2 linked regions of the Haloglycomyces albus DSM 45210 genome follow. The protein of the gene in region 1 binds, or shares a complex with, the protein of each later gene. Links are inferred from orthologs where the notes say so. Each region holds a gene or a part of one and is shown on either strand. Other genes may lie near its edges.

Region 1 (6,073 bases):
CGAACTCGACCCGACCCCGCAAATAAGCCTTGCCGTCTGCCAGTCGCACCAGGGCGAAATCGTCTCGGTACTCCGTGGAGTCACCGTAGAAGCCGATCTTTTGCCGCAACACGATCGGACGGCGAAACTCGACTTCGACTTTGCGGTCCTCCATTGACCCGGTGGGCTCCACTTCCGCGACGGCGCGGGAAAGTCCCCACATCCCTTGGGCTATCAGATCTTTGTTTCCCATCATTCGCGCCATGGTCCGCGAGACGTGAATCGGGTTGTAATCGCCTGACACGGCGGCATAGTCACGCCCCAGACGAGCGGGTACAAACCATTCCCGGTCGCTTTCCAGCTCGGGCTCCTCACTTCCACCCTTCTTAGGTGGACGAGGGCCCGATTTGGGCAACAGGCGGAGATACGTACTCGTCTCGCTCCACACCACCTCGCCGGCCAGCCGTGCCTCGGTACGTAGGTCAACGGTGACGCCTTTTCGATGAGCGCTGAGATTATCGGCCCACACGTGCAGGTCGAAATGGTCGCCGACCCCAATGGGCCGGTACTGGCGAGTGACGTTGGACAGGTGCAGCATTCCAGTGACGGCCATCGGAAATTCCGACGACATCATAATCCGCATCTGAGTTTTGAAGGCGAGGATGTGCGGGTAGGTAAACGGCAGATTCGCCGAGTCCCGGAAGCCACATACCGAATTGAACTCGCGCAGCGCCGCGCGATCAACGTGGACGTCACGCAGTTCACGGCGAACCTCGGGCAATCCGGCTCGCATGGGATCGGGATAGCGGCGTAGAAAATCGCGCATCCCACGCCAGAGTATCCATCCGCGCGTAGCCGCAGTCGTCTCCACCATGTCACGCCCCCATCAGATTCTGCCCACATACGCGGACCGTTTGTCCGTTCACGGCACGCGATCCCGGCAAGCTGAGCCATCCGATGGTCTCGGCTACATCGACACTGCTACCGCCCTGCCCCAATGAGGAAAGACGCCGAGCCACCTCACGCGTCATGGTCGGCATCTTGGCGGTCATCTTCGTTTCGATGAAACCCGGCGCTATCGCGTTGACCGATCCTTCTCGCTCACGCATGGGCCCCGCCAGGGCGTGAGTCAGGCCCACCAGCCCCGCCTTAGACGTCGCGTAGTTGCTCTGGCCTCGGTTACCCGCTATTCCCGATACCGAGGACAGAACGACCTGGCGAGCGCCCGAATTCAGCTTGCCACTGTTGAGGAGCTCGTTGGTGATGCGACGCGGAGCCTCCAAATTGATGTCCAATACCGTCTGCCATTGTTCTCTGCTCATCCGAGCCAAGGTCTTGTCGCGAGTAATCCCGGCATTGTGAACGATGACGTCGGCGCCCGACGGCAATGCGGCGGCCAGATCGGTCGCCGCGGAGGCAGAGGTGACGTCGAGGGCCACCGCCGTTCCATTCATCTCCTGGGCCAGCTTTTCCAGTTCGCTTTTCACCGCCGGGACGTCGACGCAGACGACATGTGCGCCATAAGCGGCGAGAACCTCGACGGTGGAACGTCCGATTCCACCTACCGCCCCGGTGACGATGGCGGTCTGTCCTTTCAGGTCCCACCCGTCCGCGCTCGCGGTGCAGCGGGCGTCCAAGGACACCACCTGTCCGGATACGAAAGCGCTGCGTCGCGAAAAGAAGAACCGGAGCGGCGCGGCGAGGTGCTGCTCGGCTCCGGCAGGCACGCGGATCAGTTGTACTGTGGCGCCCGGGCGGACCTCCTTACCGAGGCTTCGCGCGAACCCTTCCAGCGCCGTCTGCACGATCACGGCTTCGTCGCTTTCGGTGGTGTCGTCCAGGGCAGCGGATGCGATAACCACGCGGCCGTTCCGGTTCAATCGCCTCAGTTGGGCGGGGAAGAACTCGTATAGCTCGTTCAAATCCGTGATCGTACGAATTCCACTCGCGTCATAGAAGATTCCGTCGATCCGGTCGTCGTCCGATTGGCGACGAATCGTTATGTCGCATTGGGTCAGGGTTTCCTTGGCAATCGCTTCACAGGTGCCGCCGGGGGCACTGCCCAGTGAGGCCGAGGCGATGAACTCTGCTTCTCCCACGGTGTATCGTCGCAGTGGGGCGGCGGGTGGTAGGCCGAGTCTTTTGGCCAGCCCTTTCCCCATCCGTGAATTGACAAACCGTACATATCGATCAGGCATAACCCCTCCCAGGTGCGGAATACTCACATCTCAATGTAACATTACTTCTAAGTAATCTTACTCGCAAGTAAGGTAGGAGTAGACACCATGACCACCATTCGCCCGGTCGCCATCGTAGGCGGCAATCGAATCCCCTTCGCCAAGGAAGGCGGACCCTACGCAACGAAGTCGAATCAAGACATGCTCAGCGCCGCCTTGGACGGTCTGATCGATCGATTCCATCTGTCGGGGCTGAAGCTTGACGAGTTCTCCGCCGGTGCCGTGCTGAAGCACAGCCGCGACTTCAACCTCGCTCGCGAGGTCGTACTCGGCAGCAGGCTCGATCCCGCCACTCCCGCCTATGATGTCCAGAAGGCCTGTACCACCGGCATGGAGACGGCAATCGGCGTGTCCAACAAGATCGCACTCGGGCAAATCGATGCCGGAATCGCAGGTGGAGTGGACACCACCTCCGACGCTCCCTTGGGATTGAACGACCGTCTGCGTCGCCTACTGCTCAATGCGCGCAATTCCAAGAGCACCGGCGCCAAAATGAAAGCGGTTCTCGGACTGCGTCCCAGTCACATGGTTCCCGACATGCCTCGAAACGCCGAACCTCGAACCGGTCTGTCCATGGGAGAGCATGCAGCACAGACCGCCAAGGAATGGGGCATCAGCCGAATCGACCAGGATGAGTTCGCCGCCACCAGTCACCAGCGTCTTGCCGCAGCATACGAAGCGGGCTTCTTCGACGATCTCTTGACCCCATATGAAAATCAGCGTCGCGATCAGATTCTGCGGCCGAATTCGAACATGGAGAAGCTGACCAAGCTCTCCCCCACCTTCGGAGGCAGCGAGGGAACGATGACGGCAGGAAACTCCACTCCCCTGTCCGACGGCGCGGCAACGGTTCTGTTGTCCAGCGATGAGTGGGCACGTGAACACGACCTTCCCGTCCTCGCGCATCTGGTCGATGTGCAGTCGGCAGCGGTGGATTTCGTCGATGGAGACGACGGACTACTCACCGCCCCGGTTTTTGCCGTACCGCGGCTCTTGGAACGCAACGAGCTCTCGCTCGAGGACTTCGACTTCATCGAAATCCATGAAGCCTTTGCCTCACAAGTTCTGGCGACTCTCAAGGCCTGGGAGAACGACGAGTTCTGTCGCGATCGACTGAACCTCGACGGTGCATTGGGTTCGGTCGCTCGCGACCGCCTCAACGTCAACGGATCGTCCTTGGCCACCGGCCACCCGTTCGCCGCTACCGGGGCCAGAATCATCGCCACTACCGCCAAACTACTGCACCAGACCGGCGAAAAAGGGAAGCTCGGTCTCGTCTCGGTGTGCGCGGCGGGTGGTCAAGGGACCGCCGCGATTATCCGTAGCTAGCGCTTATCCGTCAACCGACGTCGCTCGAATGCCCGGGGAACAACCGGGCTGACGGGTCCATGCTGATGACGGCGTTGTTCACCGCCGTCGCCGCTTCCCCGAAACCGGTCGCGATGAGACGGACCTTGCCCCGATAGTCCGCGATGTCTCCAGCGGCGAAAATTCGGGGGACGTTGGTCGCCATGGTGGAATCAACGATGATATGCCGCCGATCCAGTTCGAGGCCCCATTCCCTCAACGGCCCCAAATCGGCGATGAATCCGAGCGCCGCCACAATCGTGTCGGCAGGCACATGATCGGGCACGCCGGACTCCTGCGACCGAAGGCTCACACCCGAGACCCGTTCTTCACCGTGAATCTTTTCGATCTCGGTGTTGACGTGAATAGGCACCCCCAGATCGCGGACGCGTGCGATGCTGCGTTCGTGAGCTCGGAATCGGTCACGTCTATGCACCATAGTGACGCTGTTGGCGATGGGATGGAGTGCCAAGGCCCAATCGAACGCCGAATCTCCCCCACCGACGATGACCACGTCTTGATCGGCGTGCGCATTCAGTTCCGGTACGAAATAGGCGATACCGTCTCCGTCGAACTCAGACGCCGCCGGGAGCGGGCGCGAACGAAAATTCCCCAGCCCGGCGGTGATGATGACCGATCCGCAAGCGATCTCAGTTCCGTCGTTCAATCCGAGAATCGGCCCGTCCTCGGTGTGCTCCAAAGTGTCGGCGCGCCTGCCCAGGAAATACTTGGGATCGTACGGAGCCGCCTGTTCGACCAGATTGTCCACCAGGTCGCGTCCCTTGATGTCAGGGAACCCACCGACGTCGTAAATCGATTTCTCGGGGTACATTGCCGTCACTTGCCCACCGGCCTCCGGCAACGAATCGACGATCGCCGTTTTGAGACCGCGGAATCCTGCGTAATAGGCGGCAAAAAGCCCTGTCGGCCCCGCACCGATAATCGCCACATCCGCCGAGATCTTGGACATAGTCGAAATCACCCATCAATGTCACATCGATTCTCCCGGTAGCTCCGGCAGTGTCCCGATGCTATCGATAAGGTCTGACTGCGATACAGCCGGTCACCACACCTCATCCGGAAACGGTTTCCGAGGGCCGCTTTTCAGAGGTCGACCTCGGTTCGAGCGCTGCATGGTTCCGAGCCCGCCATTCCAGACCGAGGGCGCTCAACCCCGCGAGCAGTGTTCCCAGACCCGCCGCTGTGAATCCCCATTCGGCACCGAATATCTCTACGGTCGATCCGACCAGCGGCGCACCCAACGCCGCCCCGATCGTCATCGCCGATCCTTGCATCCCCATTGCGGTTCCACGTACCTGTGGCGGCGCCAAACGCGATACCCGGTCGGTACTCGAGGCGACGGTCATGGACGTCAAAAATCCAGCCGGAAGCAAAGCAACGGTCAGAAGCCACCACGAACCGGTAAACCCGAGCGGAACGGTCATCAAGGCCAAAGTGATCAGCAGAACCGTAGGGGATACCAGCCGGTCGGTGGAAGCGAGCACAAAAACTCCGGTCAAGGAGTAGAGCGCCCAGAGAGCCAACGGCATCCAGGCCATATTCAACTGGTCATGGTGTTCCAGCAGAGAGACGATCGCGATGTCGGTCCCCGCCACCGCAATCGTCAGGCCCATCCCGACGAACATCATCGCCACCAGACGCCCGTTCAACCAATCTCGCCGTTTGAGTGGCACCGGCTTTTCGGAGATGTCCTGATTTTCCGCGTCGGAGACAGTGGGCGGATTGATCAGCCACAAGGAACCGCCCGCCGCGAAAATGAACAGTCCGACGACGACAGGAGTAAGAAACGGGTTCATGGCCGTGGCCAATACCGTTGCCGCTGCGGGAGCGATGGCGAACGCCAGTTCCACCAACATCGAATCCATGGCATAGGCGGTGCGCCGCAGGCGATCGGGAATCATGGCCGCGATGGGCTGACGAACCACCACGAATACCGGGATGGCCAATACCCCCGCGGGAAAAGCCAGAGTCACCAGGAGCCCGTAGCTCATGAGCGGAATACACAGCCACGTCAGTGTACTGATGACAGTAGTCGCACCGATGACAGTGCGCAGGCCCCATCTGTCGGAAATCCGACCCATCAATGTCGACCCGGTGGCCTGCCCCAGAACGTACAGGGTACCGATGAAACCAGCGTGAATATAGCTCAAGTCCAGCGCGAAACGAACAAACAGTGTCAACGTCAATCCGGCCGCCGAATACGGTAGGCGAATAAGCAGTCCACCCAAGAGCAATGACTTAAATCCGGGTATGGACAGGACGTCGCTGAATCGCGAGAATTTTACCTGAGGATGGGTCACTTCTCCATCCTCAAGATAATTTAGCCGACCGGCAAGTGCTCGAGGTGGTGAGGCTTCCCGCAATTCAGCACAGTCCGAGCCACTGCGGCCAGAAGGAGAGCTCCACACTCTTGACGTAGTCAGGAAAGTAAGTATATTACCGAGGCATTGTGGAAAAGTAATTATTCGATAACAATCGAAACGAACCCG
Region 2 (4,556 bases), 510 kb from region 1 along the record:
GGCGGATACGGCGATACCCTGTCGGCCGCCATGCGCGATTACGGCGTGACCGTACCCTTCCAGGACTTTGCGGTACCCAAACGATGGATCGGCCACGGTACTCGAGCGGAGATTTTGGAGGAGATCGGCCTGACTCCTGAAGCCGTCAGCGAATCCATTGCTGCTAAACACCGAACCGTCGATCCGGGAAAGTAAACGGTGCCGTCCGAACCAGGGTGACCGGTAGACGACGGATAACGTCATCGTTTCATCATGCGGCAGAACTTGTGGGACAGTGGCGATATGGGGGACGGGGATACGGTAGGCATGGACGCCAAAGACCTATATCGGAGCTGGATCGAGCACCTCTGGAACGGCCCGAGCGATGCGGACGCGCTGCGGGCCGCCGCTGCGCGTATTGTGACCGCTGACTTCGTGGGACACTGGCCCGGACGTGACGTCCGGGGGTCAGAACGATTGGCCGAGCTAATCGCAGAGGCTAAGACCATGTTTAGCGGCCTCGCTTTTCAGATAGAGGTCCAGCCTCTTGTGGATGCCGACATGGTTTCTGCCCGATGGAACGGAGCCGGAACAACCGTCGACGGAAGTGTAACGCGCTTTTTCGGTAACGATATTCTGCGTGTTCGAGACGGTCGATTCTGCGAGTACTGGGTCGCCACCGGCGAAGTGTGAGGGTGCCCCGGCTCGAGTCCTGCGCGTTCCGTACCGATAGACCGAACGAGTACGCATAGGCAAAGGCGGGGTCGAATACGACCCCGCCTTTAACGTTATGACGTTGATTGGGATTTAAGCGGCTGAGTGGTAGGCGTCCACCACTTCATGAGCCATGTCCTCCCACTGCGCGTACGCGTCCGGGAAGGCCGATACCTGGACGGCCTGTGCGGCCGCTGCGATCGACATGTCCTCCCAGCCGCTGACCTGCTGTAGTGAACCGTAGAATTTATCGGCCGACGTCTTGACGTCCATGAGCTCCTCGACCGAGCCCCATCCCATCGAGGGGCGTTGCTGGAAGATGCCGACGGAGTCGTGGTCTTCCCAGTGGACCGAGGAATTGGTGTGATCCCAGCTTTCGGGGACGTCGTTGGAGGCCGCGTTGTACATCTTGGCCTCTTGCATGGCCGTGGCAAGAGCGACGGCTTGGCCGCGCTCGCTGATGCCCTTGTCTTCTCCGGCTTCGATGATCGTGACGGCATTGGCCAGCTGTTCATCGTCGAGCCCGGCAACGTTGTGCAGGGTAACGGTCTTGTCGTCGGAGGTCTCGGCCTTGTCCGCGCCGGAGTCTTCGGACTTTTCGGTCTTATCGGAGTCGTCGGATTCGGATTTTTCATCCTTTTCCTCGCCCTCGACTTCTTCCGAGGCGCCTTCACCGGAGGCTGCCTCCTCGGAGGCGGTTTCGGACGTGGCCGGTTCGGTGTGGTCGGAGTTGGCCAGGGCCAGCGTTCCGGGGCCACCAATGCCGATGAAGGCGATGGCGGCAGCGCCGGTCATGACGGCCTTTTGTTTGGCCTTGGGTAGAGCTTTGAACTTGTCGAAACTGAGCAGCGAAAGGCGGGAACGCAATGATGCGAAGATACCGGCCTGTGAGGTTGTCTCGCTGGTTTCGTTGTTGAGTTCGGTTTCCGTGGATTTTTTGCTTGAGTTTTTCTCGAATGAACGCACCCCGAAACCGTAGTTCGCGAGAAGGCCAGGTCAAAACGCATTACTAGCCAGTAGATAACAATTGGATTTCGAAAAGTTCTCGGAACGTAACAGAAGGGGCTTTCGCCGGATGTGGGCACTATCCAGAGGTATGTCGGGATTTTTGTACTTTGGCCTCACAGGATTGTTTGATCTCTAGACCAAAGCTGAAAATGGGTTCAACCTTTCGGTTGAGCCCATTTTCAGCAAAAAGATAATGTGACACTAGATACAGATAGTGGAATTGTGGCCCGATCGAGGGGACGACCGCCCGCCCGGACCGATTCCGAGCGCTGACGCAACGCCGCAAGCGGACGTCCCCACCCTGGATCCAGAACTACTTGAGGCCGGCGGCGAACTTCTTGCCGTTGGCCTTTTCCGCAGCTCCAATACGGTCCAGATACGGTGTCAGCCCACCGAGCCAGAACGGGAAGCCCGCACCCATGATCATGGCGAGGTCGATCTGCTCGGGGCCTTCGACTACGCCTTCTTGCAGCATGAGGCCAGCTTCCTCGGCTAGACCGTTGACGATCCGCTCATGCAGTTCATCGGCGGTCAGAGCTGCGTCACCTTGCTGCAGGAGTGACTTGCCGTGCTCGGTGAGAGCGAACTTGCCGTTGGAACCCTTTTCGAAGACCGGTTCTTTCGACTCTGCCATGCGCTTCTGGTTTTCCGACAGCGGGAAACGGTCGCCCAGGTCTTCGTGCAAGTGAGTGACCAGGTGTTCGGCGACCGCCGCGCCGACGAGCCCGAGGAGCTCGAACGGACGCATCGGAAGTCCCATCGGGTCGGTAGCCTGGTTGGCCACCTCGACCGGGGTTCCCTCGTCCACGGCACGTGCCACTTCGCCCAACATGCGTCCCAGCAGGCGGTTAACGATGAAGGCAGGACGGTCGGCGGACTTGACACAGGTCTTCTTGAGTTTCTTGCCGACGACGAATGCGGTGGCCAGAGTTTCCTCAGCGGTCTTTTCGGTGGGGATGATCTCCAGCAGCGGCATGACGGCCACCGGGTTGAAGAAGTGCATTCCCACCAGACGCTCAGGCTTGTTCAGGTCCGATCCCATTTCGGAGATCGACAGTCCCGAGGTGTTGGTGACCAACAGCGCCTCGTCGTGAAGCAGCGGTTCCACTTCCGCGAAGACCGACTTCTTGACCGACATTTCCTCGAACACGGCCTCAATCACCAGGTCGCAGTCGCCGTAGACGCTCTTGTCGTCGGTGCCGCTGACCAGGCCGCGTAGCTTCCCGGCCTTGACCTTGTCGATCCGACCCTTGCTTTCGAGCTTGTCGATCTCGCCGTTGACGTAGTCGACGCCCTTCTGCGCGCGATCGGCATCGAGGTCGGTCATGACGACCGGAACTTCCAGACGACGTGCGAACAGCAATGCCAGCTGGCTCGCCATGAGCCCGGCGCCGATAACGCCGACCTTGTTGACGTCTTTTGCCAGCGTCTTCTTGGGGGCTCCGGCGGGCTTTTTGGCCAGCTTGCGAGTCAAGTCGAAGGCATAGAGGCTGGACTTGCACTCCGGGCTGACCATGGAGTCGGCCAGGGCAACGTCCTCGGCCTCGCAACCGGCGTCGAACTCAGCGTCCTTTGCCAGGCGCAGCAACTCGACGGCGCGCTTGGCAGCCGGCGACGCCCCGTGGGTGCGCTCGTCGACTTCGGCTTCCACCGCCGCCATGACACCGTCCCAGGAGTTGGTGTCGATCTCGGGACGCTCAACAGTGGTTTCACCGTTGACCACGTCGACCGCCCATTCCAGCGAACGCTCCAGGAAGTCGGCGGCCTCGAACTCGGCATCGGCGATGCCGAGCTTGTAGGCGTCGTGGCCCTTGAGCATCTTGTTTTGGTTGAGCGGATTACGCAGGACGACCTGGGCGGCTTTCTCCGGTCCAATGAGATTGGGAAGCAGTTGCGTCCCGCCCCAGCCGGGGATGAGGCCGATGGCGACCTCAGGTAGCCCTATCGCCGCGGCCGTCGGAACGATCGTGCGGTAGTGACAGTGCAGCGCCAGTTCCATTCCGCCGCCGAGCGTGACGCCGTTGACGAAGGCGAACGTCGGGATGGACGAATCCTTGAGGCGACGGTACAGAGCGTGTCCCGCCTGACCCATGGCTTTGGCCTGCTCATGCGTCTCCAGGTGCGGCATCGCGGAGATGTCGGCTCCGGCAAGGAAGATGAAGGGCTTACCGGTGACGGCAATGAGCTTGACGTCTTCTTCGGCGTCGATTTCGTCCAGTGCGTCCCACAGCTTTTGAATACCGGCGGGGCCGTACGAGTTGGGACGATTGTGGTCGAAGCCGTTGTCAAGCGTAATGAGTGCCGCTTTGCCACCGAGACCTTTTGGCTCGGTGAAACGGACGTGAGCCTCGGTGACGACTTCATCGGGGAACTCGGGGAGTGTTGGCAGCTGATTCATTTACTTGCTCCCTTCGTAGTTCGGGTTTTCCCAAATGACGGTTCCACCCTGTCCGATACCGACACACATGGTGGTAATGCCGTAGCGGACATCGGGACGCTCGGCGAATTGCCGCGCCAGTTGGGTCATGAGACGGACACCCGAGGAAGCCAGTGGGTGACCGACCGCGATGGCTCCGCCCCACGGGTTGACGCGGGGGTCGGTTTCGGAGATCTTGAAGTGGTCCAGGAAGGCAAGTACCTGCACGGCAAATGCCTCGTTGATCTCGAACAGACCGATATCGTCAATGGAGAGGCCGGCTTTGGCGAGTGCCTTTTCGGTCGCCGGCACCGGACCGATTCCCATGACTTCCGGGTCCACGCCGGAGAAGGCGTAGCCGACCATCTTCATGGCCGCGGACAGACCCATGTCGGAAGCCGTTTCCGAATCGGTGAGTACACACGCGGTGGCTCCGTCG

What was found.
Region 2: the proteins of HALAL_RS0112830 (region 1) and HALAL_RS0110635 are in contact, whole or in part, in a solved structure (PDB 8BNU), measured with the Escherichia coli proteins. The link is inferred for Haloglycomyces albus DSM 45210 from one-to-one orthologs.

Annotation. Positions count from the first base shown.
Region 1 is NZ_AZUQ01000001.1:2,775,524-2,781,596, reverse strand. The notes cover bases 1,448-4,404. They hold HALAL_RS0112830 (acetyl-CoA C-acetyltransferase), read left to right. Parts: upstream 1,448-2,264; coding sequence 2,265-3,545; downstream 3,546-4,404. Other genes in these bases: HALAL_RS0112825 (NAD(P)/FAD-dependent oxidoreductase), read right to left, coding at 3,556-4,404; HALAL_RS0112835 (3-oxoacyl-ACP reductase), read right to left, coding at 1,448-2,177. In the rest of the region: HALAL_RS0112845 (TetR/AcrR family transcriptional regulator), read left to right, coding at 1-26; HALAL_RS0112840 (MaoC/PaaZ C-terminal domain-containing protein), read right to left, coding at 1-853; more of HALAL_RS0112835, read right to left, coding at 855-1,447; more of HALAL_RS0112825, read right to left, coding at 4,405-4,533; HALAL_RS0112820 (MFS transporter), read right to left, coding at 4,637-5,884.
Region 2 is NZ_AZUQ01000001.1:2,262,786-2,267,341, forward strand. The notes cover bases 1,558-4,556. They hold HALAL_RS0110635 (3-hydroxyacyl-CoA dehydrogenase NAD-binding domain-containing protein), read right to left. Parts: upstream 4,100-4,556; coding sequence 2,015-4,099; downstream 1,558-2,014. Other genes in these bases: HALAL_RS17670 (hypothetical protein), read right to left, coding at 1,558-1,659; HALAL_RS0110640 (thiolase family protein), read right to left, coding at 4,100-4,556. Outside these bases: dxs (1-deoxy-D-xylulose-5-phosphate synthase), read left to right, coding at 1-195; HALAL_RS0110625 (nuclear transport factor 2 family protein), read left to right, coding at 253-672; more of HALAL_RS17670, read right to left, coding at 787-1,557. UniProt on the Escherichia coli protein: Catalyzes the formation of a hydroxyacyl-CoA by addition of water on enoyl-CoA. Also exhibits 3-hydroxyacyl-CoA epimerase and 3-hydroxyacyl-CoA dehydrogenase activities.